Regions from separate parts of the Paenibacillus sp. JNUCC 35 genome, predicted to be linked through region 1. Evidence: a T-box and tRNA genes for the amino acid it is inferred to sense, from the RefSeq annotation. Region 1 holds a T-box; the other holds one or more tRNA genes.
What was found. A T-box is a leader RNA that pairs with one kind of tRNA and senses whether it is charged. The one in region 1 lies ahead of ileS (isoleucine--tRNA ligase), so its partner is inferred to be a tRNA-Ile.
Positions count from the first base shown of each region.

Region 2: it encodes a tRNA-Ile, which carries the amino acid that the T-box ahead of ileS (isoleucine--tRNA ligase) is inferred to sense. The anticodon was not compared.

Region 1 is NZ_CM177771.1:3,508,982-3,524,643, forward strand. Features, by position in the region: gene AC2TF6_RS15885 (terpene cyclase/mutase family protein) at 52-2,001, shown strand; gene AC2TF6_RS15890 (hypothetical protein) at 2,038-2,292, opposite strand; gene AC2TF6_RS15895 (penicillin-binding transpeptidase domain-containing protein) at 2,460-4,490, opposite strand; gene AC2TF6_RS15900 (hypothetical protein) at 4,588-4,755, opposite strand; gene ileS (isoleucine--tRNA ligase) at 4,893-7,973, opposite strand; T-box leader at 8,028-8,284, opposite strand; gene AC2TF6_RS15910 (arylamine N-acetyltransferase family protein) at 8,490-9,242, shown strand; gene AC2TF6_RS15915 (flavodoxin family protein) at 9,563-10,108, opposite strand; gene AC2TF6_RS15920 (LysR family transcriptional regulator) at 10,323-11,273, shown strand; gene AC2TF6_RS15925 (glycerate kinase) at 11,263-12,405, opposite strand; gene AC2TF6_RS15930 (5'-nucleotidase C-terminal domain-containing protein) at 12,774-15,011, opposite strand; gene AC2TF6_RS15935 (DoxX family protein) at 15,362-15,662, opposite strand, start outside.
Region 2 is NZ_CM177771.1:2,022,032-2,037,693, forward strand. Features, by position in the region: gene AC2TF6_RS09230 (hypothetical protein) at 1-290, shown strand, start outside; gene AC2TF6_RS09235 (efflux RND transporter permease subunit) at 565-3,672, shown strand; gene AC2TF6_RS09240 (efflux RND transporter periplasmic adaptor subunit) at 3,704-4,972, shown strand; gene AC2TF6_RS09245 (hypothetical protein) at 4,999-6,789, shown strand; gene AC2TF6_RS09250 (2'-5' RNA ligase family protein) at 6,913-7,425, opposite strand; gene AC2TF6_RS09255 (phosphatidylglycerophosphatase A family protein) at 7,590-8,126, shown strand; gene AC2TF6_RS09260 (hypothetical protein) at 8,248-8,415, shown strand; tRNA gene AC2TF6_RS09265 (tRNA-Met) at 8,490-8,563, shown strand; tRNA gene AC2TF6_RS09270 (tRNA-Ile) at 8,610-8,683, shown strand; tRNA gene AC2TF6_RS09275 (tRNA-Leu) at 8,690-8,775, shown strand; gene AC2TF6_RS09280 (alpha/beta fold hydrolase) at 8,935-9,876, shown strand; gene AC2TF6_RS09285 (hypothetical protein) at 10,347-10,526, opposite strand; gene AC2TF6_RS09290 (hypothetical protein) at 10,823-11,095, shown strand; gene AC2TF6_RS09295 (helix-turn-helix domain-containing protein) at 11,101-11,289, shown strand; tRNA gene AC2TF6_RS09300 (tRNA-Val) at 11,424-11,496, opposite strand; gene AC2TF6_RS09305 (DUF4177 domain-containing protein) at 11,840-12,040, shown strand; gene AC2TF6_RS09310 (hypothetical protein) at 12,144-12,341, opposite strand; gene AC2TF6_RS09315 (hypothetical protein) at 12,554-12,802, shown strand; gene AC2TF6_RS09320 (VOC family protein) at 13,006-13,392, shown strand; gene glpK (glycerol kinase GlpK) at 13,674-15,164, shown strand; gene AC2TF6_RS09330 (superoxide dismutase family protein) at 15,415-15,662, shown strand, end outside.

The sequences.
Region 1 (15,662 bases):
CCGCTGTTTATTCGATGACTACCGATTTTGTAAAAAGGGGGATGTAATCCGATGCGTGTTATGCGGGAGGTCGCTCATGCCATCCACAGCCTTTCCGAATGGCTGCTGGGAAAACAGGAAAAGGACGGAACGTGGAAATTTTGCTACGACAACGGAATTTCAACGAGCGCCTACCTGATTATTCTGCTCCGCACGCTGGAAACGGAAAATGCGGACGATGAGGCGCTGATCCGACGGCTGCACGACAGCATCGTCCGCACCCAGCAGCCCGACGGCTCCTGGAAGCTGTTTGCCGACGAGAAGGACGGCAATTTGGCCGCAAGCGTGGAAGCCTATTACGCCCTGCTCTTCTCCGGCTATTCGGACGACAGTAGTCCATCCCTGGTGAACGCCCGGGCCTTTATCCGCTCCCGGGGAGGGATCACCGGCGTTACGAATGTCCTGACACGCGTCATTCTGGCCGCAACGGGACAGATTCCGTGGCCGGCGGCGTACTCGATCCCCCTGGAGTTCCTGCTCCTGCCGGCGTCGGCTCCCTTGAGTTTCTTCGATTTGTCCGCCTACGCGCGGGTTCATCTGGCGCCCGTTCTGCTGATGGCGGACCGCAACTTCTCCGTCCGTACGAGCCGGACACCGGACTTGTCCGCGCTGGATGCGCGCCGGGACGAGGACGGGAAGAACGGCGCCTCATCCGGGTCGGTGCCCGGCTCTTCCGCACAACCGGATCGCGGCCCGGGCGGGCTGCTGGCGGCCATCCAGGCGGGGATCTCGCAGCTCGCCGCGCTTCCCGGCCAGCTTCACGGGAGCGCGGTGAAGAAAGCCGAGCGGTTTATGCTCGAGCGGATCGAGCCCGACGGAACGCTGTACAGCTACGCCAGCAGCACGTGCCTGCTCGTCTTCGCGCTGCTCTCGCTCGGCTTCGAGCGCCGCCATCCGACTATCGCGCAGGCGGTAAAGGGCCTGAAGGCCATGCTGTGCGTGTCCGAAGGCAGGCTGCTTATGCAGAACGCCCCGTCCACCGTATGGGATACGGCTCTGATCACCTATGCGCTGCAGGAAGCGGGCGCCCGGCCGGAAACTCCCGGAATCCGGAAGGCCGCCTCCTACCTGCTCGCCAAACAGCAGCGGAAGATCGGCGACTGGAGCCGGAAGGTTTCCCATCCGGTACCCGGAGGCTGGGGGTTCTCCCCCTCCAATACGCTCAATCCGGATGTGGACGATACGACAGCCGCTCTCCGCGCGGTTAAATTTCTGCGCTCCGAAGGGGCTGCCGGCCGGGAAGCGTGGAACAGGGGCTTGTACTGGATCATGTCCATGCAGAACCAAGACGGGGGCTGGGCCGCTTTCGAGAAGGACACGGACGAAAGGCTGCTCACGCTCCTGCCCATGGAAGGCGCGAAGCATGCGGCAATCGATCCTTCTACGGCCGACTTGACAGGCCGGACGCTGGAATTTCTCGGCGGCACAGCGGGTCTGGACGTTAAGCACGTCTGGATTCGTAGAGGGGTCGACTGGCTGGTCGCTAACCAGGAAAAGGACGGTTCCTGGTACGGGCGCTGGGGGATCTGCTACCTGTACGGAACGTGGGCTGCGCTGACGGGGCTGGCGGCGGTCGGCTTGAAACCGGATCATCCCGCTATTGCCAAAGGGGTACGCTGGCTGCTCAGCGTTCAAAATCCGGACGGGGGCTGGGGAGAATCGTGCGGCAGCGACATTGTGGGCCGCTACGAAAGTCTCGGGGCCAGTACCCCGTCCCAAACCGCATGGGCCCTCGACGCGCTGATCGCGGTTCATCCCCGGCCGTCGGCGGCAATCGACCGGGGCATACAGAGACTCGTCGCCGCTCTCGGTGAGCGGGATTGGACTTCCTTATACCCGACAGGGGCGGGACTGCCGGGCAGCTTCTACAACACCTACGAAAGCTACCGGTACATCTGGCCGCTCCTTGCCCTCAGCCATTACCGCAATAAATACGGAGAGAAGTCCGTCAAACCCGAATAACCCGCCTGGTACAGCAGGCGGGTTATTCTCTGTCCTTCAAGACTGGTCTTTGGAGGAATCCGGTCCTTTTACCTCCAATAAATGCGTATACCGGTCGTACCGGCCGTCAAGCTCTTCGGCCATTTCGCGGTACTTCCGGGTTTCCTCGACCACGGGATCAGTCGTGGCCTGTATGCGGATTTCCGTCTTGGCCAGAAGCCGTTTTCTCGCGGATTCCTCTCTGTCTTCTTCCTTCATCTCGCCTTCCGTCAGTTTGCGGACCAGCTGTTCTTCCATTTCTTTGGCATCCATCCCGGTACACTCCTTTCCTAAATCGTCCCCGTTCGGGAAGGGAACCTCTTCTTTTATAGTACCCGGTTAAAAGAGACCCTACACCACGCCGTCCCGACCGCGCTGCAGGCACAGGCGCAGGCGAAGACTCTCTTCTTACGCAAAGAGAGCCTTTTGCCTGCCGATAGTTAATTGATTCCGTTCGCATACTGCTGGAAGACGGCTTTAACCCTTGAAGTGATATAGCCGCTCCCTCCTCTTCCTTTTACATCCTCGATCATCATCGACACGAGAAGCTGCGGATCGGCCGCATCGAAACCGACAAACCAGCCGTTCTCCTGGCCTTCTTCCCCTTTGCTCTTTTTAAGCTCGGCCGTGCCCGTTTTACCTGCGATAAGTTTGCCCGGTACAGCCGCTCCATGTCCCACGCCGCGCGGATCCTTGACCGCTTCGACAAGGTCTTTTTTCAAAAGTTCAGCCGTTTCGGGCTTCATCGCCGATGGTTTCCAGTACTTCTCCTTGCCTTTGTCTTCCTTCAAAAGCGAAGGATAAATGATATTGCCCTGATTAACAAGCGCCGAGTAAGCCAGAGCGATGTGCAGGGAAGTCATGGTCACTTCGCCTTGTCCGTAACCGGAATCGGCCAGTTGAATATCGTTTGCGATCTGCTTGTTGTACAGCTGCGAGGTATCGAACGCATACGGCAGCGGAAGCTTCTCGTTGATGCCGAATTTGGCGGAAGCCTCGACAAACTTGTCTTTCCCCAGCTCCAGAGCGGCCTGGGCGAAATAAATGTTGTCGGAGTTCGTCAGCGCACTCTGCAGATTGACCGGACTCGCATCATGCACCCGGGTTACGTAGTAGCTGCCCCAGGATGCGTCCTTCGTCCAGCGAAGCCCTTTGATCGGCTTCTGTTCGTCGGGGTTCAGCACCCCTCCGTCGATCGACACCGCTGCCGTAAGCATTTTGAAAGCCGAACCGGGCGAGAAGGTTTTCGTAAAGCGGTTCAGGAACGGCTTCTTGGGGTCCTCGTTGAGCTGCTTATACTGCGTGCCGGATATACCCTTCACAAAAGCGTTCGGATTGTACGACGGACTGCTCACGAGAGCGAGTATTTCACCGGTAAGCGGCTGGATTGCGGCAGCCGATCCGGCATCTTTTTTCATCTGCTCGTAGACCAGCTTCTGGAGATTAGCGTCGATGCTTAGCGTCACGGTCTGACCCGGGACCATTTTCTTCTCGGCCAGTGTATCTTTCTCGGCGCCGTCGGCCCCCGTAATGAAGATTTTATAACCGGGCTGGCCCTTGAGCTGCTTCTCGTAGATCTGCTCCAGCCCCGCCTTGCCGATTACGTCGCCCGTACGGTAGCCTTCGCTCTGAAGCTTTTTCAGCTCCTCCGCGCTGATCTGTCCGATATATCCGGTCAAGTGAGCCGCCGCTTCGTCAAACGGATAGGCCCGGATTTCTTTGCTGCTGAACGTGACGCCGAGGAGCTTCGTGTAAGCTTCGGCTGCGCCGTCCTGAATGTACGCGAGCGGTACGAACGATTCCGGCTTCACCCAGGATGCCGACAGCTTCTGGTTGATCTCCTCCACCTTCATCCCCAGCTTATCCGCCAGCTTCGCTTTGGTCTGCTCCGCCGCATCGCCCAGCTTGCCCGGTACGACTCCGATTTGCTTGGCCGGGCCGTTGTAGGCGAGCTTGTTGCCGCGCCTGTCCACGATTTCGCCCCGCACTGCTTCGGCGCTCTGGACTCTTACTTTATCCCCGTCCTTCAATTGGGGGAACAAGTAGGAAGGCGACCAATCGACCTGCCAGACGGTGTCTTTCTCTTTCTTGCCCTTCACCAGACGGGCGGTCTGATCGAATTTCACCGGGCCGGCGAGCGTGTTCAGCTCCACATGAAACGGGACGGAAACCTCGTCCTTATTCTTGACCGGTTTTTGCAGTTCTTCCGGAAAAGCCGGTTTTACGGTCAAATCCGTCATTTCAATCCCTTTATAGACGCTTTCGTATTTTTTGACGAAATCGTCCTTGCTGATTTTAGTCTGCGATGCCGGTGACAGCTTGTCGTACATCGCTTCGTAATTGAGTGCTTTCCAGCCGCTCACATAGGCCTCGAAAGCGTGCTGCGGCGTTTCTTCCTGACTGCAGGCCGGCAAAAGCAGCAGAAGGAGAATGCCTCCGATTCCCGCCAGCGTCTTTCCGTTTCTTATCATGAGATCGCCCCCTGAATGTTCGAATACTTCGGTTGCTTCGGTTGCTCCGGTTCCCTTCCCGTTTTCTTCGTGATTCGCGCTTGCGCATTGGCGTCGGTCAGTTCCAGAGCTTCATGCTGCGCAGGACTTCTCCCGCGATTTTGCGGGTCGTACTGCCGTTTGCCTTCATATCCGCCTCTATATTAAGGGCAAACACATACTCCTGCCCCTCCTTCTCAAGGTGTCCCACGAACCAGCCCAGCACATCGTTGCGGGGTTCCGTCATCGCCCTGACTCCTTCACGTTCCGTATCCTTCTATCATACCGCACCCGTACAAAAAAATCAGGTCCTCCCGCTTCGCGGAAGAACCTGATTCCCGATTCTGCGAGCCTCTTCGGGCGCAGCCGGCTCGTTAGCTTCGTTTATTCTACCCGCATCCGGAGAGTGGACTCGCCGAGGGCGACTTCCTCCATACCTTCCGCGTTCTCGTAACGGATCGTGCTGACCAGCACGTTATCCCGGAGTACCTGTTCGTACCGCAGTAAGGCCTCTTTAAGCAGCGGATCGGCATCCAGCACAAGAGTGATGCGCCGGTCAATCGGCAGATCCAGCTTTTTGCGGTAATCCTGAACGGCGCGGACGACTTCACGGACGGCCCCTTCCTGCTTGAGCGCTTCGGTCACTTCCGTATTCAGGGCGACGGTAAGGCCGTAGCCGGATGCGGATGCGAAGCCTTGCTTCGCCGTTTTTTCCACGAGCAGTTCATCCAGCGTCAGGTGCACGCTTTCCCCCTGTACCTCTGTATCCAAAGCACCCCGGCCGACCGCTGCGGCAGCTGCTTCAGGAGAAAGATTTTTCAAATAACCTTGCAGGGGACCTACTAATTTGCCGTATTTTTTGCCGGCCGCTTTCAGGTTCAGCTTCAAAGCAAACTGGACGAAACCGGCATCGCTTTGCTCCAGACGAACTTGCTTTACATTGATTTCCTCCTGGATGATCGCTTCAAAACGGTCCAGCGCAAACTCGCGGTCAAGCGAAATCAGAAGCTCCGACAACGGCTGGCGGGTCTTAATCGCCGTTTCGTTGCGGACGCTGCGAGCCAGTTCGACGATCTGCCGAGCCGTCTCCATCTCTCTTTCCAGCGCGGTATCGACGGCGGCTTCGTCCGCTTTCGGATAGTCGGCCAGATGCACGCTGCCTTTCCCTCCGAGATTGCCGTATACGTCTTCGGCGATCAGCGGAGCGTACGGCGCGATCATCCGCGCCAGTGTGAGCAGAACTTCGTGGAGCGTCTGATACGCCTCCACTTTGTCTTCCGGCATGCCGCTTCCCCAGAAGCGGTCCCGCGAACGCCGGATGTACCAGTTGCTCAGCTCATCCACGAATACCTCGATCTGCTTCGCCGGATTAAGGAAGTCGTTCGCGTCCAGTCCTTTGACGACACTTGCGAGCGTGCTGTTCAGCCGCGACAAAATCCAGCGGTCCAGCTCATTACGCGGCGGTTTCCGCTCGAACGAACCCGGATCAAAGCCGTCGATATCGGCATACAAGGCAAAGAACGCATGCGTATTGTGAATCGTATCGATGATCTTCGATTTTGCTTCCGCGACGATCTGCTTGGAGAAACGTTTGCTGTTCCAGGGGGCGCTGTCCGACAGAAGCGCCCAGCGGAACGCATCCGTCCCGAACTCTTCGATAATGTTCCACGGGTCGAGGACATTCCCCTTGCTCTTGGACATTTTCAGCCCGTTCTCATCCAGCACGTGCCCCGTTGAAATGACCGCCTTGTACGGCGCCCGGCCGTTATACAGCGTCGAAACCGCCAGCAGGCTGAAAAACCATCCGCGCGTCTGGTCGATGCCTTCGCAGATCATATCCGCGGGATACTGCTCGTTGAACGTCTTCTCGTCTCCGAACGGATGATGATACTGGGCGAACGGCATGGAGCCGCTGTCGAACCAGACGTCGATCACTTCCGGCGTTCTCTCCATCACCCCGCCGCACGAACAACGAAGCTTGACGTCATCCACGTACGGTTTATGAAGCTCAAGACTCTCATCCACGGGATCGACGGCACGATCGCGCAGCTCCTGGTGGCTTCCCGGAGCAAATTCCTCTCTGCAATCCCCGCAGACCCATACGTTAAGGGGCGTGCCCCAGTACCGGTTGCGGCTGATATTCCAGTCCACCAGCTCCTCCAGGAACTTCCCGAAACGGCCTTCGCGGAGATGGCCCGGATACCAGCTCACTTCGTTGTTGTTCGCGATAAGCTGGTCTTTGACCGCCGTCGTCCGGATAAACCAGCTTTCCATCGCGTAATACAGCAGCGGCGACTTGCAGCGCCAGCAGAACGGATAGCTGTGCTCGTAGCGTTCTTTGGAGAAGAGCAAACCTCGTTCGGACAGCTTTTTCACGATATCCACGTCGCAATCTTTCACAAAACGGCCCGCGAAATCGGTAATTTCCGCAGCGTAGGTGCCATCCTGCTTCACGACATGGACGAAATCGATCCCATGCTGGCGTGTAGTGCGGTAATCGTCTTCCCCGTGCGCGGGCGCGATATGCACGATCCCCGTTCCGCTCGAATCGCTGACATAGTCGGCGTCTACGACCAGATGGCCTTTGTTCAGCTTCAAATAGCCGAAAGGCGGCTCATATGCGGTTCCGACGAACTCGGCCCCTTTATGCACGGAGAGGACCTCCGCTTCGCCTCCGAACACCTTGTCGGCGAGATTCTGCGCCGTCACGTACACGTCTCCGTTATGCTTCACTTTGACATAATCGAGATCTTTGTTTACCGCCAGCGCCACGTTCGCCGGAAGCGTCCAGGGGGTCGTCGTCCATGCGAGAAAATATTCGTCCGCGGCCTTGCTCTTGAACTTGACCGTGGCACTCAGATCTTTGACGTCTTCGTAGCCCTGCGCCACTTCGTGCGAGCTTAGCGTCGTCTGGCAGTCGGGGCAGTACGGGCTGACACGGTGGCCCTTGTACAGGAGCCCTTTCTTATGGATGACCGACAGCACATGCCAGACGCTCTCGATGTAATCGTTCGTCAGCGTCACGTACGGATGTTCCATATCGGTCCAGTAAGCGATGGCTTCGGTCAGTTCGCGCCACTGTTTTTCATATTCGAACACGCTGTTCTTGCACGTTTCCACAAACTTGGCCACGCCGTATTCCTCGATCTCCTGCTTGCCCGAAATGCCCAGCTGCTTCTCGACGCCCAGCTCGACCGGCAGTCCGTGCGTATCCCAGCCGGCCTTGCGGACGACGCGGTAGCCCGACATCGTTTTATAGCGGCCGATAAAATCCTTGATGACCCGGCCGAGCATATGCCCGATATGCGGCTTGCCGTTCGCCGTAGGCGGACCTTCGTAAAAAACGAAGTTCGGCTTGCCTTCCCGGTTCTCGATCGACCGGCGGAACGTATCGTCCTCCCTCCACTGGTTCAGGACCCGCAGCTCCCGGGTTCTTGCTTTTTCTTTGACATCGACTTTGTTCATGTTCCGTCATCCTTTCCGGCTTCGGTTCTTAAAACAACAAAAAAATCCCGTCCCATAAGGGACGAGATTGTATCTCGCGCTACCACCCTTGTTCCGCCAAAGCCTTGTGGATAAAAGCTATGCGGCACCTCATCTGCGTACGATCATACGCGTCCCTTGTAACGGCGGGATCCCGGGTCAGCTTACTAGCCTGCTTCAGCTTTCCTTCTCGGAGAGGATTTTCTGCTCATTCTTGTCCATTGGCTTTCAGCGCGGGGCCAACTCTCTGGGGAACAAGGGATCAGCGTACTCGTTCTCGTCAATGAATTTCTCGGGTTCATTTTCAGATATTCCATTTTTACAGCATTTTCGGTAAAATGTCAACCCGCGTTTGTCCTTCGGCGCTGCGGCGGTAATTTCGTTGTCCCGCTCTTTTTTTACCTGGCTTCCCCATCCGGCACTTGTATGACTTTCCATAAGGAGGTAGTCTGGAATAGAAAAATCAATCGGACTTCTATTTGATGAGGTGGTGCATGCATGAATGTCGAGGCTTATTTGAAAAGAATGGACACGAGCCGTCCGGCCAAGCCGGATATGGCTGCTCTGAAGGAGCTTCAGCTCCGGCATATGCTTCACGTGCCTTTTGAAAATCTGGACGTAATCCGTCAAGTACCGATCACGCTGGACATCGCTTCCTTTTATGAAAAGGTGGTCGGGCGCCGCCGCGGAGGCTTCTGTTACGAGCTCAACGGACTTTTCAGCACACTTCTCAAGGAACTTGGTTTCACGGTGCGCCTGATTGCGGCTACCGTCGCCAAGCCGGACGGAACTTGGGGGATGCCTGAAAGCCATGCGACCATTCTGGCGGAACTGGACCGATCCTATCTGGTCGACGTCGGCTTCGGCGACTCCGCCAGATCCCCGGTTCCGCTGGACGGAACACCGGTGGAGGATGCAAGCGGCGTTTACCGGGCCGTGAAAGTGCCGGAAGCGGACGGCCTGTACGATCTCCAGCGCGCCGGCGAAGACGGGGCCTGGAGTGCGCTGTACCGCTTCTCGGCGGCGCCCCGCTCTCTGGGGAGTTTTGCCGAAGCGTGCACGTTCAACCAGACGTCCCCCGAGTCCCATTTTACGCAGAAGCTGCTTGCGACAAAAGCGACCGCGACGGGACGGGTGACGATTTCGGGCGACCAGCTGATCGAGACGGACGGTGACGTCAAAAGCAGACAGCCGCTGGCCCCGGAGGAACTGGAAAAGACGCTGATCAGCCGTTTGGGCCTGTCCGTCTGAAAGACGGAAAGCCGGTCTGCTCGCATAGAGCGGACCGGCTTTTGGTGATTGCCGCCGGGGCGATACTTCGGCGCCATGGGTTTGCTGCGGCGCTTCAATACTGGAGACGCCGGGTGTCCGCATAAAGCTGCCAACCATTTTTCTGACGCTTGCCACAGCGGCGATTTCTTTCGATTTGCAGCAACGCTTGGAACGCGAAAAATCGGTATGCTCGCATAGAGCATACCGGTTTTGGGTGCTGCATTCCGCTTCAGCGCTCTTCCGGACCGGCTTCCTGCCGGCGTTCCCCAACTGCGCCTTGGAGGCGTGCCGCTTCTTTGTTAAAGGGCCGCAAGCTTGTTTCTCAGCCGCGCCGCCGCAAACATTCCTTCCGCGTCGTGCAGGACATCGCCCGGTTTGTTCCCCTTGCCTAGGATATAGCCCTCGAAACGGATGCCCATAAAGTCGAAAATATACTGAAACTGCTGAATCATCGGCAGTCCCTTGATTTCCGGCAGATCGCCTCCGACGGCGATGACGTAGGCCTTTTTGGCGGCCATCGTTTTTTTGAAATCCGGGTAGTCCCCGTCCCTCATCATCTGCGACCAGCGGTCCACGAAGTTTTTCATGATCCCCGACATGCTGTACCAGTACACCGGTGTCGCAAAAATAAGAACGTCCGCGGCAAGTACCCGGTCGATCACTTCTTTGTAATCGTCGTTCATCTCCGGAAATCCCTCTTCCGCATGACGCCCGTCGATAATCGCCCGGATTGTGTAAGTGTTAAGCTGAATCCGGTCGACTGTCAGACCTTTGACGGCTTCCTCCGTCAGTTGCTCCGTATTTCCATCGGGACGTGTTCCCCCGTAAATGACTGCGATTGACATGGCTGCGTTCACTCCTCGGTTCGATAAGTCGGCAGGCTCTTGCCCGTCCGCAGTGCAGGCGGGGGATGCCTCGTTCTCTTTATTTCGCGATTTGTTCCGGTGTTTCAGGTCTTGCCGGACACTACCCTCTCATTTTACAATAAAGAGAACGATCAACAAAGACGATTATTTCGATGTCATCAATCAACTTTTTCGATGAAAGAGAGAAGCAGCGATGGAAACCAAACAACTTCTGACGTTTAAAACCGCCGCCGAAAACCTGAATTTTACCCAGACGGCCCGGATGCTAAACTTTGCCCAATCCAGTGTGACCGCGCAAATCAAAGCGCTGGAATCCGAGCTTGGAGCCCCCTTGTTCGAACGGCTCGGCAAACGGCTCGTTTTAACGGAAGCGGGGCGCCAGTTTAAATTGTACGCCGACAAAATCATTACCCTGACGGAAGAGGCCAAACAGGCCGTCCGCGGGGACGAAGAACAAGCCGGAACGCTTGTGATAGGCGCCCAGGAAAGCCAGTGCACGTACCGTCTTCCCGCTTTGCTCAAAGAATTTAAAGCCCGCTTTCCGAATGTGAAGCTCGTGTTCCGGCCTTCGAATTCGGATGCTCATGCCAGGGAGCAGCTGCTGGAAGGCGTTCTGGATATCGCCTTTATCATGGACAGCTGCAAGCCGCGTGATGCACTGCATATCGAAACGCTGATCCGGGAGGAGCTCAAAATCGTCGCCTCGCCCGATCATCCGCTCGCGGACGTGAAGAACCTGACGCCGAAGGATCTGGAGCACGAAACGTTCCTGCTGACGGAAGCCGGCTGTTCCTACCGGACCATCCTGGAGCGGTCCTTCAGCTCCGTATCCGTCTATCCGCTAAACAAATTCGAATTTGCAAGCATCGAAGCTATCAAGCAGTGCGTCATGTCCGGCCTCGGAATCGCCATTCTGCCCGGCATGGTTGTAGCCGCCGACCTGCGTGAAGGGAAGCTGACCGAGCTGGCTTGGAAAGCGCCCGAGGGCGCGTTGTTCACCCAAATCGCCTGGCACAAGGACAAATGGATGACACCGCCCCTGTTGGCTTTTATCGAGCTGACACGGAAAGTATTCCATGCCGGCGAGATGGTTCCGGAGCACAAACCGGAAGCGAAGCCGGCGGAAGTAACGCTCACTTCCTGACGGCGAAAACGCGCATGACCTGCTCGGCCGTCTGTTCCAGCAGCTCCGGAGTGCGGCGCATCGCCTCTTCGAGGGACATCGGCCCGTTTACGAGGCTGAACACGGCCGTGACTCCCTGCCCGTAAAGCTCCTCGATCCCTTCGCCCACGGACCCGGCCAGCACCACGGCCGGAACGCCGTGCTTCGCGGCCAGCCCGGCGACTCCGGCCGGCGTCTTGCCCCTTGCCGTCTGGGCATCTGTGCGGCCTTCTCCGGTGAGGACCAGAGCGGCTCCCTTGACCGCCGCTTCCAGTCCCGCAACCGCGGAGACGACCGAGAAGCCCGATTCCAGCCTGGCATTCAAGAAAGCGAGAATGCCGCCGGCCAAACCGCCCGCCGCTCCCGTTCCGGGCTGCCCGTGCAGGGCCGTGCCGGTAGCCTCCCGGATCACATCCGCAAAGCGGGCAAGGTTGTTCTCCAGCCGGTCGACCATGTCCGGCGCCGCTCCCTTCTGGGGCCCGAACACGGCGGATGCGCCGTGAGGACCCGTGAAGGGGTTGGTCACGTCGCACGCCAGCGTAAAGGTGCAGCGGGCCAGCCGCTTGTCGAGGCCGTCCGCGGAAATACCGGCGACCTCGCCCAGCGCCCCTCCGCCTGCCCCGGCCGCGAGAGGCCTGCCTCCGCTGTCGAGCAGCTCCGCGCCCAGGGCCTGGAGCATCCCCGCTCCCCCGTCGTTGGTGGCGCTTCCGCCCAGGCCGAGTATAAAATGGCGGCAGCCTTCATCCAGCGCAGCCGCAATCAGCTGCCCGAATCCGTACGTGGACGTCAGCAGCGGGTTCCGTTCGGATTCTTCCAGCAAATAGAGCCCCGACGACTTGGCCATCTCGATGACCCCGGTCCTGCCGTCACCGAGAATGCCGAAGACAGCGGATATGTCCCGGCCCAGCGGGTCCTTCACGACGGCACGAACCATCCGGCCTTTAGAAGATTCCATGAGACATTCCAGGGTCCCTTCGCCGCCGTCCGCCATCGGAATAACGGAAGTCGTGATGTTCCCGATGCCTGCCCGGCGAACGCCTCTTTCGATGGCAAGCCCCGCTTCCTTGGAGGACAGGCTGCCTTTATAGGAATCCGGCGCAATGACGATTTTCAAGGGAATTCGCTCCTTTTCCTTATAGTGGCTGTTACACTCTCTTGCCCGTATCTGCCGCAGCGGATTGATTTTGTTTGGCGCCAGAAATCTTCCCGGAAGCAGTCGGGCTTCTCCCGTTTCAACTGCGTGACGCTAAAAGACGGCTGCGGAATCTCCTACCGAAAATTGTTGCATGTCCGGCCCGGCTTCGTCAATTACCCCAACTTCGTCGTACTCTGCCGTAAAAGGAGGTGTCGGCGAAGTCCGAACAAGTTATGAAGGTAAGGGTACGGGTTAGAGTGGACTCTAAGTCTAGCGCAGACATGCAAAGCAGGCCATAAAAAAACAGCCCGGCCTAGAGGCCGGACTGCTGTTTGCACTTGGTTTCGTTACGGCAGCATCTTCACATACTCGCCGTAAACGTAAGCGATGCTTCCTTTATAGGATACTTTCACCCAGCCGTAGCTGGTGCCGAGCACTTCCAGAATCGTCCCTTTCGGTACGGCGGTAATGATTTTCGCTGTTGCGGAAGCCTTTGTCCGCACATTCAGGAAGTAGGACGTCACCTGGGCCTGCTTCTTAACGGCCGGCTGCGGCTGCGGCTCCGGTTTTGGTTCCGGTTTTGGCTCTGGTTTTGGTTCCGGTTTTGGCTCAGGTTTCGGTTCCGGCTGCGGCTGAGGCCTGGTCGGTTCTCCGCTGCCGTTTCCGGCCGCTTTAACCGCCGCGTTCAGCTTGCGGTAAAATTCGCCTTTGGCCTGAACGCCGTCGAACAGGCTGCCGTCCACCTTGGCTTTTCCGGCAAGAGCGGAGATTTCTTCTTTCGTGACGGCGTCCAGGATATTGATGGACTCCACGTTTGTGTACTTGCCGTCTTCCGTCTTCGGTACCGACAGGATACCCGAATTGATCAGCTCGACCACATCGGCCCGTTCGGGGGAAGTCGTGTCCACGCCGATAATTTTCCAGTTGTTCTGGACTTGCGGCTCGTAGACCCCGTTCTTCACTTCTTTCAGGTAAGCGATCGCGCGGCTGCGGATCGTACCGCCCATCTCACCGAAGGCGGACGCGTCTTTCGACGACCAGAGCTGCTCGAAGTTGCGGCCTTCCAGAGCGCCGCCTTTCGCTTTCAGCGCGTCCATCCGGTAAGCGTTCATGCCCAGCTTCAAACTGTCTTCCGGCCGGATGGCAGTGCCGTCCATTTTACGAAGATTCGTAATGCGGCTGCCGTAAGGCTTCGTCAAATCAATGTCATACTTGACCCCGCCGAAGAAATCATTCGTACTGTATTTGGACGCGCGGCGTTTTTTGTCGAAGCTGACGGTCACGTCGCCCGGACGGGTGGAATTGAAATACCCTACCGCCCATTCCATGTAATCCTTCACATCTTTGCCCGTTACTTGATATACCGTAATTTCGCCGAGGGCGAACTGGTAGTTGTACGCGATATCCTTCTTCTTGATCGGCCCGATATCCAAACGCGCCTTGTCGTTGTCGATCTGGTGCGCGACTACGTCAGCCTTGCTGTAATGCAGCATCACTTCACTGAAAAAGTCCGATAAAGGCGTCTCCTGGATTTGTACGCTCGGAATGCCTTCAATCTCGTTTTTCGGAACGAGGTTCATGCCTTTCAACTGGGCCACTTCGATATTGGCGTCCGCTCGCGCAAAGTCGTGAAACGGCTTCAGCGTTTTTTCCAGCTCGGGATCGGAAACGGCTGTAACCCCGCTTGCGTCTTTGACAGGGAGAGCGGCCGCTTTCTTGTCCTTAAGGACCATTTTCCCGTCCTTCTCCGTAAAGGTCAGGTCGATCCGGGAAACATGTGTGCCGTACTTGTCAGGTTCGGCGATAAGAACGCCGTTAACGGTCTCCGATTTGACCAGCTTATGCATATGACCGGCAAAGATCGCGGCCAGTTCCGGGTTCGCATTGGCGACGTCCGCAACACCGGTTCCCGGCACGCCGTTCTCATTCTCGATCCCCATGTGCATGAGGCCGATCATCACGTCGACTTTGCCTTCCAGCTCTTTTACGGCTTTCTTCGTCTCTTCCACCGGGTTTTTGAACTGGATTCCGTCCAGATGGTCGGTTCCCTTCTCGAACTCGGCTGTCATAGGGGTGTCCATCCCGATAATGCCGATTTTCACGCCCGCTTTTTCGATAATGGTATACGCCGGGAGAAATCTGTCCCCGTTGTCTTTGTAAATATTGCCGCCGAGCATTTGTCCTTTGTACTGCGAAGTAATCTTTTTGAATACGTCGAGCCCGAAATTAAATTCATGGTTGCCCATGACCCAGGCATCGTAATTCATTTCATTCATGGCGACCATCATAGGAGACTTCGGCTGGTCGTTGAACAGCTCCGCGGAGTTGTCCTGAATCATGTCCCCGGCATCTACAAGAACCGTGTTCGGATTCTCCTGCCGCACTTTTTTGATCATGGTGAAAAGCTGGGTCAGACTTCCGTTCGTGTTGGGCCCATCCAGCGCATAATCCCACGGCATGAATCGTCCGTGAATGTCCGAGGTTCCCAGAATGGAAATCTCCGTGTCGGCCTTAGCCGGTTTAGCCGGTTCAGCCGTTTCCGCCGCAGCCCGGCCGCTTGTGAAAACGGTTCCGAATAATAGCATAGCGGATACAGTCAGACTCACTGCTTTCTTTGCCTTCATGATGACTCTCCCCTTTGGTGGTGGTAAAGTTGGCGGCCGCTTCCGATTTAGAAACAGCCTCTGCTTCCCGCAAAAGGCTATGCCAAAATTTTCTGCCTTTTTGAAACATAATTCCGATTTTACAACAGAAGCGGCGATTTGAATATGATTTTATTTACGAAACCTTTACAATTGTTTTTCATAGTGTCTCAGGAGTCCCGAATTAACGGCAAAAACCACAGAGCCCGATAGCCCTGCGGTTTTCGTTGTGTAAATCGGCCTTCAGAATCGCTGTGCATATAGATTGCTCGCCAGCAGCCCGCGTGGTCTTACTAGGCGTTCGCCTTCCCGCGGGAAAACACGTTTTCCAAAGCCAGGAATTGCTTGCCCGTAAAGAACAGACCCAGGGACATGCCGAGCAGCGCCAGCTCCAGCTCATAGCCTCCGGTGAATCCTTGGCTCAGCTTCGCCGTAAAGATCGCCACCAGCATGATAACGGCAAAGGCCGCCGCAATCCAGCGCGTTCCAAGTCCGATCAGCATAAGGATGCCGCCCGCGAGCTCGATAACCGCTACCACGTACGCCATGAACCCGGGAAGTCCCAGACTGCCGAAAAACCCGGCAACGCCGCTC
Region 2 (15,662 bases), 1.5 Mb from region 1:
GGCATAAGCTGGTTCTCGTATTTGAAGACTATAAAGGCAACAAATCGTTCGAGAAAGCGTATGAGCTGAAAAATTGGGAGCCGCGCGACGGCAAATCGGCCGAGCAGGTGACCGACAATGAGCTGAGGATCGGCAAGAAGGAGAATTTCACCATTCAGCTCCAGGATGCGGACCTGATCTTTAAGCAGCGTTTTCTCGATAAGTACCATCTCAGCGTGTATCATGAATTCCAGGGACAGCGCAAGCTGCTGGCCAAGCAAAGTATCGATTGGTTTACTTATTCGGACTAAATTATATCGATAATAGAGGGTTTTACAGCAAAAGTTCCATCTCCGGATGGAACTTTTTTCACATTTATCCGTAATTGTTGAAGTGGACACCTCTTTTTTGTCGTCAAAACGGTAGGAGGCAGCGTGAAGGGAAAAAGTGCAGAGAAATAAGTCATTGAAAAAAAATAAAGCCAGTTTATATTTTTTTAACCTTTACCGTTTATGATGGGGAAAGAATGGGTACAGCTGCCAATTTCAAGAGAGATTGTTCAATCGGTGCGGAGGAGTAGAGTGGATGAACAAAATGACTAGTTTTTCAATGAAAAACGTGGCGGCGCTTTTTATTATTATGCTGCTGGTATTTGCAGGCGGCATTTTCGCCACGACTAAACTGAAGGTGGAAAGCATGCCGGATATTTCGTTTCCGATGGTGGTCATTTCCACCCAGTACACGGCACCGCCTAAAGATGTGCTTGACCAGGTTACAAAGCCGCTGGAGAAAGCGGTCGCCGGTTTTGACGGCATCAAAAATTTATCGTCTACGTCGAGCGATAATTATTCACAAATTACGATCGAACTCGATCAGGACATCAAGCCTAAGAATGCCAAGCAGGATCTTGAGGCGCTGGTTTCGAACGTCAAGCTGCCGCAGCAGGCTGAGAAGCCTAAGGTGCTGACGGAAGGATTCTCATCCCAGCCGGTTTATTACTTGGGGGTATACGGCAACGACGGGATGAACCAGGCGGAGCTTGATAAAATTTACAAAGACACGATTCTGCCGGGCTTTAACACGATCAAAGGCATTGACCATGTCGACTCCGTCGGCAACCAGGAAGCGACTCTTTCCATTAAGCTCAATGAAAACACGATCAACAGCTATGGATTGACGCCGACGGATGTCTCGAACAGCATCCGGGCCGCCTTGTCCGCGAGTCCTGCAGGAACCGTTGAATTCAACGGTACGACCCAGATGGTGCGGGTGACGGGCCAGATCGACACGATTTACAGCCTTGACAACCTGACGCTGACAACACCGAAAGGCAGCGTGCTCCAGCTTAAGGATCTCGGCAAAATCGAAGCCATCAGCGAATCCCAGTTTATCACCCGTCTGGACGGCAAACCGGCCATCGGCGTGCAGCTGTACAAAACGAAGTCGGCAAACGCGGTAAACTTCGCGGACGAAGCCGACGCTTTGATGGCAAACTGGGAAAAAACCCTGCCGGGCGTGAAATTTAAATCCGTTTATAATTCGGCGGTGGAAATCAAAAAGTCGATCCACGGCATGGTGCAGGAAGGCGGCATGGGCGCCCTGCTTGCTTCGGTTATGATTTTGCTCTTCCTCAGAAATATTCGGATGACCCTCATCGTTTTGGTCTCGATTCCATTATCCATTCTAATTACGCTATTGATGATGGTGCCGCTTAATATTTCACTCAATATCATGACACTCGGCGGTATGGCTATTGCGGTCGGACGCGTCGTGGATGATAGTATCGTTGTCATCGAAAATATTTACAGCCAGCTACAGAAAGCCCAGGAACGCGGAGAATCTGTCATTAAGCTGGCGACCGCTCAAGTAGCCGCGGCAATTACCTCTTCGACGATTACAACCGTCGGCGTATTCGGTCCGATTGCATTCGTTAGCGGAGTTATCGGCGAAGTGTTCCGTCCATTCGCCCTTACGCTGGTCGTTGCGCTTCTATCTTCGCTTCTCGTGGCGCTAACCGTCATTCCGATGCTGGCGAAACTACTGGTGCTGAAAAGCAAAAAACTCGGCAACCACGACGAGAATCATGTCGGCAAATTTGCGCTTGTTTACAAAAGAGCATTGGAGTGGTCCCTGAACAACCGGATCAAGACACTCTTGTTCTCCGGAATTCTCTTCATAGCCTCGCTGGTGTTGATCGTACCGCAGCTTGCCGTATCGTACATGCCGGAGGATCAGTCGGCCCGGCAGATGATTTTCCAGATTAAGATGCCGAACGACACATCGATCGAGACGATGGATGAAAAGTCCAAGCAGCTCGAGCAGATGATGAGGGAAGCGAAAGACGCTTCGGGCAATCCGCAGTTTACATACAATGAGTCAATGGTGGGCTACGCATTCAGCAAGGATGTAACGCCGTACCGGACGATGATGTTTACCGAAGCGAACGAAAACAGCAACGCCGAGCAGGTCTTCAAAGCTTACAAAGAGAAAATCTTATATGAACTTCCCAAAGGCTCCGAGGTCGACGGTTCACTGATTTCCGCGAGCGCCGGCGGAAGCAGCACGGATTTCTCTTACTCCCTGAAAGGCGACGACATGCTGTATCTGAAGCAGGCGGCCGCCCAGGTTAAAGAGAAAATGAAAGAATTCCCCGATCTGTATGAAGTCAAGGACAGCCTCAGCGATTCCAAGACGGAAGTCGAAGTCACGGTCGACCAGAACAAAGCGCGTTTGTACGGACTGAGCTCCGCCCAGGTGCTTGAGATGGTTAACTCTTGGATCGGAGTCAGCAAACTCGGCGACTTGAAGTTTGATAACGTTACTTATGAGACCAAAGTGGAGCTTGATCCCCAGTATAAAAATTCGGTGAATAAAATCGGCACGTTCCTGCTGAAATCACCGACGGGTCAGACGGTCCAACTGAATGAAATCGCCAAGATCACGCAGATTGAGGCTCCTACAGCCATCACCCGTGAAAATCAGATCCAAACGCTGAAAGTAACAGCCAAGATCAAAAGTGCGGATAAAGGCGGAGTCAGCGGCAAGGTGGCTGCAGAATTGAATGCGCTGGAGCTTCCTGCCGGCGTAAGCCGTGAGGTCAAAGGGGTATCCGACGATATCGCTTCCGGGTTCTCGGAAATGTTTGCTGCCATGGGCGCGTCCATCTTTATCGTCTATCTAGTCATGGTTCTCGCATTCGGGAACGCCAGCGCTCCTTTTGCCATTCTGTTCTCGCTGCCGCTGGCGGTCATCGGCGGATTGTTCGGCCTCCTGGTCACGGGAGAATCGCTCAATATTACTTCTCTCATCGGATTCCTGATGCTGATCGGAATCGTCGTGACGAACGCGATCGTTCTGATCGACCGGGTACAGCAGCTGCGCGATCAGGGAGTTGGGGTCAGAGAATCCCTTATCAGTGCGGGGTTGACTCGTCTTCGTCCCATCATTATGACCGCGGGAGCGACTGTGTTTGCGCTTATGCCGCTTGCGCTCGGTATGTCCAAGGGGACCATTATTTCCAAAGGATTGGCGGTCGTCGTTATCGGCGGGCTTGTCACTTCTACAGTACTTACGCTAGTTGTCGTACCTATCATTTATGAATTGATTGAATCCTTTAAACGCAGAAGTTCGAACGCGTTCCACCGTAAACCAAAGAAAAATAAGGTGGATACGGTCCCTGCGGCAAAATCCTGAGTCAAGCAAAGAGAAGAGGAGAGTACAACTGATGAAACGTCCTTTAGCTACGATCGTAAAGCAGAGCACGAAACTGGTAGGCATTGTCGCCCTCACTACGGCCTTGGCCGTCGGCTGTTCGAACAAACCGCTGGCTGGTCCGCAGGACACTGCACAGGGCCAGGAATCTCAGATTAAGACCGTAAAAACCGTCAAGGTGACGAAAGAAAAAATATCGGACCCGCTTGAGCAGGTTGCCAATGTCATCTCTTCCGTTCAATTGGAAGTTATTTCGAAAACAGGCGGCGACGTTCAGCAGGTCTACAAAAAGAGAGGCGACATGGTCAAAAAGGGAGAGCTTCTGTTCCGCATTGATCCATCCGATCTGCAGCTGCAGAAGGAACAGGGACAGCTCGGCATCAAGAGCGCCCAGGCCCAGTTGAAGCAGGCTAAGGAAGAGCTGGCCAACGCGAAGACGGACCTCGATAACAACATCGTAAAAGCGGAGCAGGGAATCCGGGATGCGGAGAAGAATTTTAATAAAATCCGTAACGATTATGATGAGGGCACCGTAACGAAGATCCAGCTGGAGCAGGAGGAAACAAAGTTCAACAGCCTTAAGCTTGATCTGAGCACTCTGAAGCAGAAGCGCAAAACGCTGGACAATACGGATTCGCTCGCCGCCGCTCAAGTAGCGATCGAAACGTCCGGCCTGTCTGTCAAGAAAGCGGAACGCGATCTGGGAAATACGGAGGTGAAGGCACCTGTAAGCGGAGTGCTCACGGACTTCCCGGTTGAGGCGGGGATGACGGTCGGGCAGGGATTCAAAGCCGGAGTCATCCAGCAGCTGAATCCGATCCTGATCAAGGCCGATTTGACGGAAGAAGCCGTTAATCTGGTGCGCGACAAGAAAGAACTGAATTTCTATGTGCCGGGCACGACGGAATTAACGAAAGCGCCGATTAAATATATTTCCGATGTGCTGGATTCACAGACGAAAGCTTACACGCTGGAGCTGGAAGTTTCAAACGCCGACCAAAAGCTGAAGCCCGGACAGAAAGTTCAGATTCAGCTGACCGATGAGGCGGAGCAGACAGTGGCGGCTATCCCGACGCTTAGTATCGTGAGAGAAGGCAGCGACTCATTTGTCTTCGTTCTGAACGGGGATACCGTTGAGAAACGCAAAATCCAGCTCGGCCGTTTGAAGGAAACGATGCAGGAAGTGATTTCCGGCGTAAGCGAAAACGAGCAGATCGTCATTTCCGGTCAGCATCAGCTGAAAGATAAAGAAAAAGTCACGACAGCAGCCGCAGCTAACTAACAAAGGAACACATGGAGGAGAATACCGTGAAGAGCCAATGGAAAACTACCGTATCGTCCGTCTTTCTGTCTGCCGCTCTGCTCGCAAGCGCCGTTCCGGCACTTGCGGCAGAACCGGGGAAGCCAGCACCCGCACAAGCATCGGCTTTAGCGCCGACCGCTTATAAATTAACGAACTATCTGCAAGTCGAAATGAAAAGTGTCTTAAACGAAAAAACAACGGACGGAACCCGTCTGGGTGCCGTTGTCCGCATGAAAAACACCAGTTCGAAAGTTGTACGCGTACCCGAGTACGAAGTGCGCATGAAAACGAAAGACGGTGTGGAACTCCGCTTGCAGGCAAGTCTGGGAAGCCCACGCTCCATTCAGCCCAAATCCCAGGTTGAGCTTAGCTACCTGGCGACGGTTGACAGCGGAGAAGGCGTAGAACTGAGCGAGCTTCGCTGGGTAGACATCGATGTTTACGTGTATCCGAAAAAAGAAACGCTTCAGCTCAGCGTTCCCGTGAGCGATCTGGTATGGAACGGAACGGAAACGTCCGAAATTCCTTCCGCTTCCGTGAAGAAATGGGGAGAAGCCTTCACCATTCCGTCTTTGCAGACGCCATTGGAATTCAAAACAACGAGTATCAGCCGTGATACGGTCGGAACGAAAACGAACTCGGTCGTTCAGATGCTCGTAACGAACCCGTCGGCCAAGCGCCAAGCCCTTCCGAACATTGCTCTGGAAGGCAAAAGCGGCCTCCAGACTTACGACAGCAACCCATCTGACGCCACGCTAACTCTGGAACCGGGCGAAAAGAAGTACATTCACTTTGTTATACCTACGGAACTGAACACAGAACTGCAATCTTTAAATGTGGTCACCGCAGAGAAATACATTGACGCGCAGGAGAAGCCAGTCATGTACAGCGTAGGCCGCGTTCATATTATGTTGCCGGCCAAGCAGGCCGATGCCCTGCCGGTTCATGGAGCTTATGCTTTCGGTGACGCCATGAAGATGGATCCGCTCAACGAGCTGGTTCACCCGAATATGGATGTTTCCCTCGTGGAGCTCCACATGCAGCAAAATGAGGACGACGCTTTTAATACCGCTATCGCCAAATTTAAGCTGACGAACAAATCCGGCGGTCCGCTTAACGTGCCTGCGTTTGCGACTGACCTCGTCAGCAGCGACGGCTACACGTATAACGGCAACAGACAAGGAACAACGACTCTGCGCGTGCTTCCGAACGCCTCCTATGTCGTAACTTACTCTTACATTCTTCCGGCTTCCGAGACGGGAGAAGGACTGAAGCTTGCCTTGTATGAAACTCACGGAGCATCCGGGGCCAAGTCTCAAGACACGAAGGCGCAAGAGGCGCCGGCGAGTGCTGCAGACACCGGTGCATCGTATAAATCTCTTCTGACGGCCTACAGCGTCAAACTTCAGCCGCAACCGGAATCGAAGAATGAACTGAAACTGTATCCTTTGACGGTGAAAGTGAATAATTGGGAAATTTCGGCGATGTTTAATCAACAGCAGAACTACAATTACCGCTTAAAACTTTTATTGGATATCGAACAGGAGAAAGACGTCCTTCTTGACCGTACGTTCTCCCAACTGCAATTTGATATGTATGATAACGGTGGCACTCTTATCAATTCGGTCAAAAGCCCGTTCGTAGGGGAAAATAAACTGCAAAAAGGCGCCAATGTCATTAATTTTAATGCGGATTCCATGCAATTGGATTTCCCTGTTACCGTCAAAGTCTATGAATCCTTCGTCAATGATAAAGGCGAGACGGCGAAGCGTCTTCTGACTACGTTTAAACAGTAGTTGAAGAGCTCGGCAACTGCTTCAGACGGAGCCGCGCGAGTCATGGCGGCTCTTTCCGCCGCACATCACCTAAAAAAGGCCTTTCCGGTTAAACCGGAAGGCCTTTTTTTATTGAAGCGTTCGTTACCCTTGGAGCGGGAATGAGCGGATAACGGACCATTCGCCGTTTTCCTGTTTTCCGAGCAGTTGAATACTGTCCGCATTGAAGGAAAAATCCACCGGCGTGTTTTTTACACTGGCCAGTACGTCGTGCAGCTCATCGGCTCCCAATTTCTGTCCGATGGTCAGATGGGGATGATAGTTGTAAGCTTTTTCCGTATCCACGAGAGGACCCGTACAAAGCTTGTCGTGAAGATCGATGACCGGTTCCGCTTGTTCCAGTGCCAGGTAGATAACGTTGTTAACCGGAAAATAAGAACTGAACCGGTTGAACGTAAGCTGGAATGGAGACACGGTGCGGCTCAGATCTTCCAAATGACGGATGGCAGCCTGAAGCTGCTCTTCGGTCCATTCTTCTTTTTCACGAACCGTAATGTGGGGCGAAATCACCCTATAATAAGGATCGAACCTTTTTCTATAACTGTTGGCAAATTCCTTAATCTCTGCGGATGGAAGAATGGCGATGCCGTACATCATATGGAATCCCTCCCTAAATTATGGTCGACTAGTTCTTATTATACCGTGTTTGTATCCCGCTCACAATTTCATTTTAAAACGATTCATTGTCCGCGTACGCCCATACCCGAAAATGTGTGAAGTCATATACTGAACATATCGTGGAAGTTTAAGGGGAGAAGACCGTGAAACGACAAGTTCACAGCCGGGAAATTAAAAAGGTCGTTATGCAAAGGCTGGCAGACCGGGGGGCGAGTCTGGAAGACATCGCAGAGATCGTATACGCCATGCAGGCGCCCTATCATCCCGGTTTATCGATGGATACGTGCATGCAGTCCATTCAGGCCGTATTGGGCAAAAGAGAGCTTCAGCACGCGATTCTGGTGGGAACCGAGCTGGATATGCTGGCCGAGCAGAAAAAGCTTACAGAGCCGCTCCAAACCATTCTGGACACGGATGAGAGTTTATTCGGATGCGACGAAACGCTTGCGATCGGTTCCGTTTTCGGCTACGGCAGCATTGCCATCACGACATTCGGTTATCTGGACAAGGAAAAACCCGGATTGATCAAACGGCTGGATACGAAGACCGGCGGCGCCGTGCATACCTTCCTGGACGATCTTGTAGCCGCCATAGCCTCGGCCGCATCGGGAAGAATCGCCCATAGAAGCAGGGATGAACTAGAACGGGGAGTACCCGATGAAGATAACGAATATGTATAAATTGCGCATCTCGATGCTTTTTTATGAAAAATTCCGCTGACCGTGTTGGCCTACAAATAAGCGAATGTCTTTTTGGATATGCTATTTCTAGGCCAATAACATCATCAACGGAGTGAGGACCATGCAGTGGGTATATTGGGTAAAGCTGTACGACAGTAAGTTTCAGGCAGGTGTCCTTGCCAAGCGGATGGAGGAGGACTGGTGGATTTACGGCTACGAATGCCCGTCCGAAGTTGAAGTCTTCAAATCCAAAAAAGGACGTTTCGGTGTCCGTTACTCGATTTATTAAAAAAAAGTGTTGACTTAACCGTACTTTGTATTGTATATTTATTTTTGTCGCTATACGACATTGCTAGTTACTGACGCGGGGTGGAGCAGCCCGGTAGCTCGTCGGGCTCATAACCCGAAGGCCGCAGGTTCAAATCCTGCCCCCGCAATTAATCAAATTTTTTTTGCCTGTTTTTAGCCATACATAACATATCCGGGCCCTTAGCTCAGTTGGTTAGAGCGGTCGGCTCATAACCGATTGGTCGGGGGTTCGAGTCCCTCAGGGCCCATTGTAAGCCGGAGTGGCGGAATTGGCAGACGCACAGGACTTAAAATCCTGCGGTAGGTGACTATCGTACCGGTTCGAGTCCGGTCTTCGGCATCTAGGCAACAACGAGGTAATAAACAGAAAACTCCCTTCTTTCACTTATGCGCACCGCAGAATGAGACAAGGGAGTTTTTTGCAGTTATTTTTTCCTGTTAAGAAATGCCTGTAAAACGGGTAAGGGTATATTAAAACAATAAGCGGGGAGGCGTTACCATGGCGATACCGTTTGAGATCGTAATGGATCAAAGCAATGTCATTCGTGGAGATTTTTATCCGGCGTCTTCTATAGCAAGGGGCGTTCTCATTGTCTCGCACGGTTTTAAGGGATTTAAGAACTGGGGAATGTTCCCTTACGCGGCGGCGAAACTGGCCCGGGATGTGGATGTCATTACTTTTGATTTTACACATAACGGAGTGGGAGAAGACGGGCAGTCATTCAGCGAACTGGAGAAATTTGCGAAGAATACGTACAGCTGCGAATTGGACGATTTGTCGACCTTGATCTCTGTGCTGACGGACGAGTGGGACTTTAAAAACAAGCTACTGAAATCGGATCGCTTGAAACCCGTTGTTTTTTATCCTCATCACAGCAGGGGGATCAATCTTTCGAACGAGGAGCATCAGCATAGGGGCTCCGCCAACCCGGTCAATAAGCTTCCGGTCTTTTTGCTCGGTCACAGCCGCGGAGCGGGCGTAAGTCTGATCTACGCGCTGGATCATCCCACAGAGATTGCGGGAGTCGTCAGCTGGAACGGAATTACGCAGGTGGACATTTTCGACGAAGCCTGCAAAGAGCAGATGCGCAGTGAAGGACGCGCCTATATCGCGAATGCGAGGACCAAGCAGCAGATGCCGCTCGATAAGGTCATCCTGGACGATCTGGAGGCCCGCAAGGAGGACTTCAACATCCTGGAACGGATGCGGGGGGCGGCGTTTCCGGTTGTGCTCATACAGGGCGAGGAAGATCACGCCAACTTGAGGGCAGGCTCGGAAAAGCTCGTTGAGAACCAGCCGAAAGTCCAGTGGATCCAAATTCCCGGTGCTAACCATACGTTCAATACGGTCCATCCGTTTGCGGGTACTTCCGCGGAGCTGGAGCAGGCTATTGAACACACGCTGCAATTTTTAAAAAGCAGAGTGGTGCCGACAGAGTAAACCGAAAGTTCACAGGTCCCGGAAGGGACCTTTTTTAATTCAGGGATAGGGTGTAGCGGTGTGGCTTGTTGTGCGTTTAAACAGCGAAAGACCCTTACAGGGTAGGGGGTTTTCTAGTATGACCTGAGTCGGGTTCGAACCGACGACCCCCATCCTGTCAAGATAGAGGAATGTTCATGGATTTTATTTCCTGCGTATCTACATTTGTTTCGTTTGCACTCGGGGCCGTGGCCATCTTTATTTCTGTAAGGGAGGCAACTAAGACAGATGATGTTAAGGCTGAGATGAATATAGTCTTAGGAGAACTAAGAGAACGAAAGTCAAATGTAACATTAACATGATGAAATAACAGGAATAGCCCCTACTGCGAGACAAACAGTAGGGGCTTCTTATAGTAGAAAATTTAATTGTTGAGTGTATAAGACCTTCAATGAATATTGACGAACTTGGGATGACAGACTGAGTTTTCCTCAGTCCATCGTATCAAAGACGGCATTCATAAAGTAGGCGACCTCTAGTTCTGCCCCAGCAGCATCGAAACCAATAAATATTAAAAAGCTTTTGTATCGATTATAAATATCTGGATCATCGTCAGCACGACGATGCTGGCGGTCATAGATCAAAAAATTATTAGTCATATTACTATACATGATTATCACCTCCGATTTTATTATATAAAACAGAATTTAGTATGTATAGCTAAATATTTCAAGTTTACGTCTCAAGACTATCAACTCCTCTCTTAGTGGATTAGCAATACAATATAGGAGGGTTGATTGACTTGTGACGCTTGTACTAAAAAAACCGAAAGGACTTAGTGTGAAAGTAAATAAGTTAGGCTTTGACATCCATTACAGCCAGCTATACCGAGCGTTTTCATGGCCCGACTAATCAGACAAGCGACCAGACGGCCAGCATTGCCGTGTACAATACGGATATGGTCAACATGAGAAAAGACTACTGCAATCGTATCGAGCAAGCTGTTAAACGGTTGCCGTGGCTGGAGCAACACCTGATTGAGTGCCGGTATACGGGTACAGATAGCGACTATATTACGGATTACAATGTTTATAATGAGCAGCTAAACCCATCAATGAGTGAAACGCGGTATAGTTCCATTAGAGGAAGAGCCTTTTATAAAATTGCTATTTATCTGATCGATTCAAAGGTTATTAAGCCGGAGGCTGTTTTTGTAGATAGTGATTCTATAGGAGGCTAATATACATGAGGGTAATAAACTGGGATGAAGTTCCCTGGACTATTAAACCAAAGGATGTAAAAGCGATTCTTGAAATTGGAGAGAAACAAACATATGAATTTTTGAATCAATCGCCTCCACCGTTCCATATGGTTAGGGTGGGAAGAAAGATTAAAATATCAAAGTACGTTTTCAGGCGGTGGTTCGAAGGATAAGAGGCTGTTGAACGATTCGAAAATTGGTCCAAAATTCAAAAGTATCCCAATTCAGCATTTTCGGCTTGGTATGGCTAAAAGTAAACACCCCGTAAACGGCGAAAAACCCTTACAAAGTAAGGGTTTTTCTAGTATGACCTGAGCCGGGCTCGAACCGACGACCCCCACCCTGTCAAGATGGTGCTCTCCCAGCTGAGCTATCAAGTCATGTTTGTAAAATCTTCAGTTTTCTTAGTGACAAGTAGTATAATATCAAGAATTTAAAACACTGTCAACAATTTTTTATAAAACAGTTATATATAATAAGCTTATGGAAAAAGACAAACGACTGCAGGGGACGTTATGAACGCATTAGACGGTTATTTGCATCACGCCTGCATGTACGGGAAGACGCAAGCTTTCCGTACATGCAGGCGGTAGGGGGGCTCTCCGGTCAGGGGAATTCGTATTTGACAGGCATGAAGTGTTTCCTGAACTTTCAGGTTCTTTTATAATCAGAGAAGGGCGGTCAAGATGCGGCCCGATTTACAAAGAGAAGGGAAGAAAGAGGATGGAACGCTGGGAATACCAGACGCTAAAATTTTTTACAAAAGGTTTTTTTGTGGGCGGAAAATTAGACCTTGACGAATTTGATCAGGACCTGAACGAAATGGGGGCTCAAGGCTGGGAATTGATTTCCTGTTTTGACACAAGCCAGCATCAAGGTTCTTCCAAAGAAGTGATCTGTGTATTTAAAAGAAAGCTATTCTAACCTGCTCATACGTTTATCTCCAAAAAGCCCTCCTGCCGCTTTAAAACGGTCGTGGAGGGCTTTTTTCAAAAACGTGAGGACAGTCAGCCGGGAGCTCGGCCGGTTAACGCTTGTCCGCCGGTTTGTCGGGGGAAGGATCAGTCGGATGCTCGCCGGAAAGATTGTCCATAATCTCCTCCACGATATCGCTCACGGGATCGGTTGCGGCTTTGTCCTCACGGTCCGGAGGGGTGTTGATGCCGCCCGCTGTATTCGAAGTTTCATTATATATGCTGACATCATCGTTTGATCGCTTGTCCATGTAAGAAAACTCCCTTCGCTATAAAATGAACGTACGGTTCTTCACCGTGACAAGCCGGGTAACCGGTTTCGTCTCTTTAAGTTAACCGTTCCGAAGCTAATTTAAACCGACTTGAATTAATTATCTAAATTTTCAGATAATTTTATTGCAATAAGCGGATTGGTATTTTATAATGAAAACAGAAGAAAGAACAAGAGAAAGGGTGAAAAATTATGATAATGCTAGTCTGGTTCGCCGTAATCGTCTTTATTGTCCTTAAATTGGCCACAAGCGTTTATAATCCGCCTAAGAAGCGTAAAAACAAGCATCACTATTCCGATTCCGGCAGCAGCGGTTACACGGATTCCAGTTGGAGTTTCTGGGGGGGCGGTTCCGATTCCAGTACCGATTGCGACAGCGGGAGCGGAGGAGGCAGCGATTGTTCCGGAGGAGGAGACGGGGGAGGCGGCGGTGGCGATTGAAGCGCACCGGGCGCTTTTTTTAATGTTTACGGACTTTTAACGATAAATCAAATAGCTCATGATGGAATCCGCTTAAAGAAGAAGCGGTTTTTTGCGCTGCGTAAAAATAACTAAGAAAATCAGGAGGAAAACTTGCTTCGTCTATTGTTTTGTCCCAAAATAAGGACAGAAAGAAGTTTATCATACCGAGAGGGGCAGAAGAGATGGCGGTTACAAAATTGGAACACGTGGGTGTAATGGTTACCGATATGGAAAAGTCGATTTCATTTTACGAATCCGTCGTAGGATTGAAGCTGAAAGATACTGTGACCAACGGGGCGATGAAGCTGGCGTTCCTTGGCATCGACGTAAAAGGCGAAACGGAAGTCGAGTTAATCGAAGGGTACGGCGGAAGCTTAACCGAAGAGGGCCGGGTTCATCATCTGGCTTTTACGGTTGACGATATCGTAGCGGAATTTGACCGGGTCCGCAAGACGGATGTCGTGATGATCGATACGGAAATTACAACGCTGCCGAACGGATCGCGTTATTTCTTTTTTCACGGGCCGGACGGCGAGTGGGTAGAATTTTTTCAAAGCACGAGAGCCTGATTTTCCATGCCTGGCCTAATTTAGTCACGGCGTTTTAAGAAAATCCGGAGAGTCGACCGGATGTTGACAGCGTTTTTATTCCGCGTTATGCTACAAGAAAGTTAATAGCTGTGACGGAGACTATGGAGATTCATACGAAGCATCGGATGTTGCAATCCGGTTGGTTTGTCGTGGATCTCTTTTTTTGCGGCCTATGGCCGGAGGTCTCCGCAGCTTTGCGAATGATGCGGCCGAAGGCCGACAAAAGGCTGTTCCGGCAGCCGGTAGGGAGGATCGGACTTATGTCATCCTATATTATGTCCATCGATCAGGGAACCACAAGTTCACGGGCGATTCTGTTTAATCACGAAGGTCAAATTGTCCATGCCGCCCAGCAGGAATTCCCCCAGTATTTCCCGAAACCGGGATGGGTCGAGCATAACGCCAACGAAATTTGGGCTTCGGTTCTGGCCGTCGTTGCAACCTGTCTGATCGAATCCGGAGTAAAGCCGGAGCAGGTGGCGGGCATCGGCATCACCAACCAGCGCGAAACCGCCGTCGTCTGGGACAAAAGAACGGGCGAGCCCGTGTATAATGCCATCGTCTGGCAGTCCAGACAAACCCAGCAAATCTGCGACGAACTCAAGCAGCGGGGACTGGAGGAGAAATTCCGCGATAAAACGGGACTCCTGCTGGACGCTTATTTTTCCGGGACCAAGGTGAAATGGATTCTCGACCATGTGGAAGGTGCCAGAGAGAAGGCGGAACGCGGAGAGCTGCTTTTCGGTACCATCGATACGTGGCTCATCTGGAGGCTGACGGTGGGAGAAGCTCACGTAACGGATTATACCAACGCATCGCGGACTCTGATGTTTAACATCCACGAGTTGCGTTGGGACGAAGAGCTGCTGGAGCTGCTGACGATTCCGGCGAGCATGCTGCCCGAAGTCCGTTCCTCCTCCGAAGTATACGCGCATACGAGCGAATCCCATTTCTTCGGCGCGAAAGTGCCGGTAGCGGGCGTCGCCGGTGACCAGCAGGCGGCTTTGTTCGGGCAGGCCTGTTTTGACAAAGGCATGGCCAAAAATACATACGGCACCGGCTGTTTTATGCTCATGAATACCGGAGAGCAGGCCGTTACATCCAGCCACGGGCTGCTGACGACGATTGCCTGGGGATTGGACGGCAAAGTTCAGTATGCCCTCGAAGGGAGCATCTTCGTTGCCGGCTCGGCCATCCAGTGGCTCCGTGACGGGCTGCGAATGATCAAGACGGCCAAAGACACCGAAACGTACGCGTCGCGCGTAGAATCGACGGACGGCGTTTACGTGGTCCCTGCTTTCGTGGGGCTGGGAACTCCCTATTGGGACAGCGATGTGAAAGGAGCCGTTTTCGGGCTGACGCGCGGCACGACCAAGGAACATTTTATCCGGGCGACTCTGGAAGCGCTCGCCTATCAGACGAAGGATGTGCTCGCGGCGATGGAGGCGGACGCCCATACGAAGCTGAAGAAGCTGCGCGTGGACGGCGGGGCCGTGTCCAACGACTTCCTGCTTCAGTTCCAGAGCGACATGCTGGGCGTGCCGGTCGAAAGGCCGCTTATCAATGAAACGACCGCGCTCGGAGCCGCTTACTTGGCGGGCCTGGCCGTCGGGTACTGGAAAGACTGCGCCGAAATCGCCGCGCAGTGGTCGGTCGGCGGCACGTTTGAACCGGAAATGCCGGCGCAGCGCAGCGGACAGCTGTACAGCGGCTGGCAGAAAGCGGTGCATGCCGCCATGGCTTTTAAATAAATTCCCGGTCTTGCGTTCTTCTTACTCCCTACAATAGGTCCTCCGGAGGTTGCGTCAGAATATCCGACACCGGAGAGACCTATTTGTGCTGCCCCGGAAAAGCCGGCGAGCTTCCGAACAAGGACGAATTTCCCGTTTTTTACCAGCGGGGTTTGACTCGGAAGACAAACCGGGTAAGAAAAAGGAAACTGCCGCGTTTAGGCAGAGACATGTTGGCATATCCTAAATTATCGGATCAGGAGGTTTCATAATGCGAAAACCAATTCTGTCCCTGCTGCTCTCTGCAGCCGCCGCAGCGGCGATGACCGGTTGCGGCAGCGGCAACAACAAAAACGCGGGCCCGAACTCCACTATTACCCCGGAAGCCCTGCCTACCGCCGCCACAGCGCCTTCCGCTTCGCCGGGCGCAACACCGTCCGGTACGCCGTCGTCCTCGTCCGGAGTCGAGATTGAGCTTAAGAACGGAGAGGGAAGCGTGGTAGGCACAGCACGGTTTAC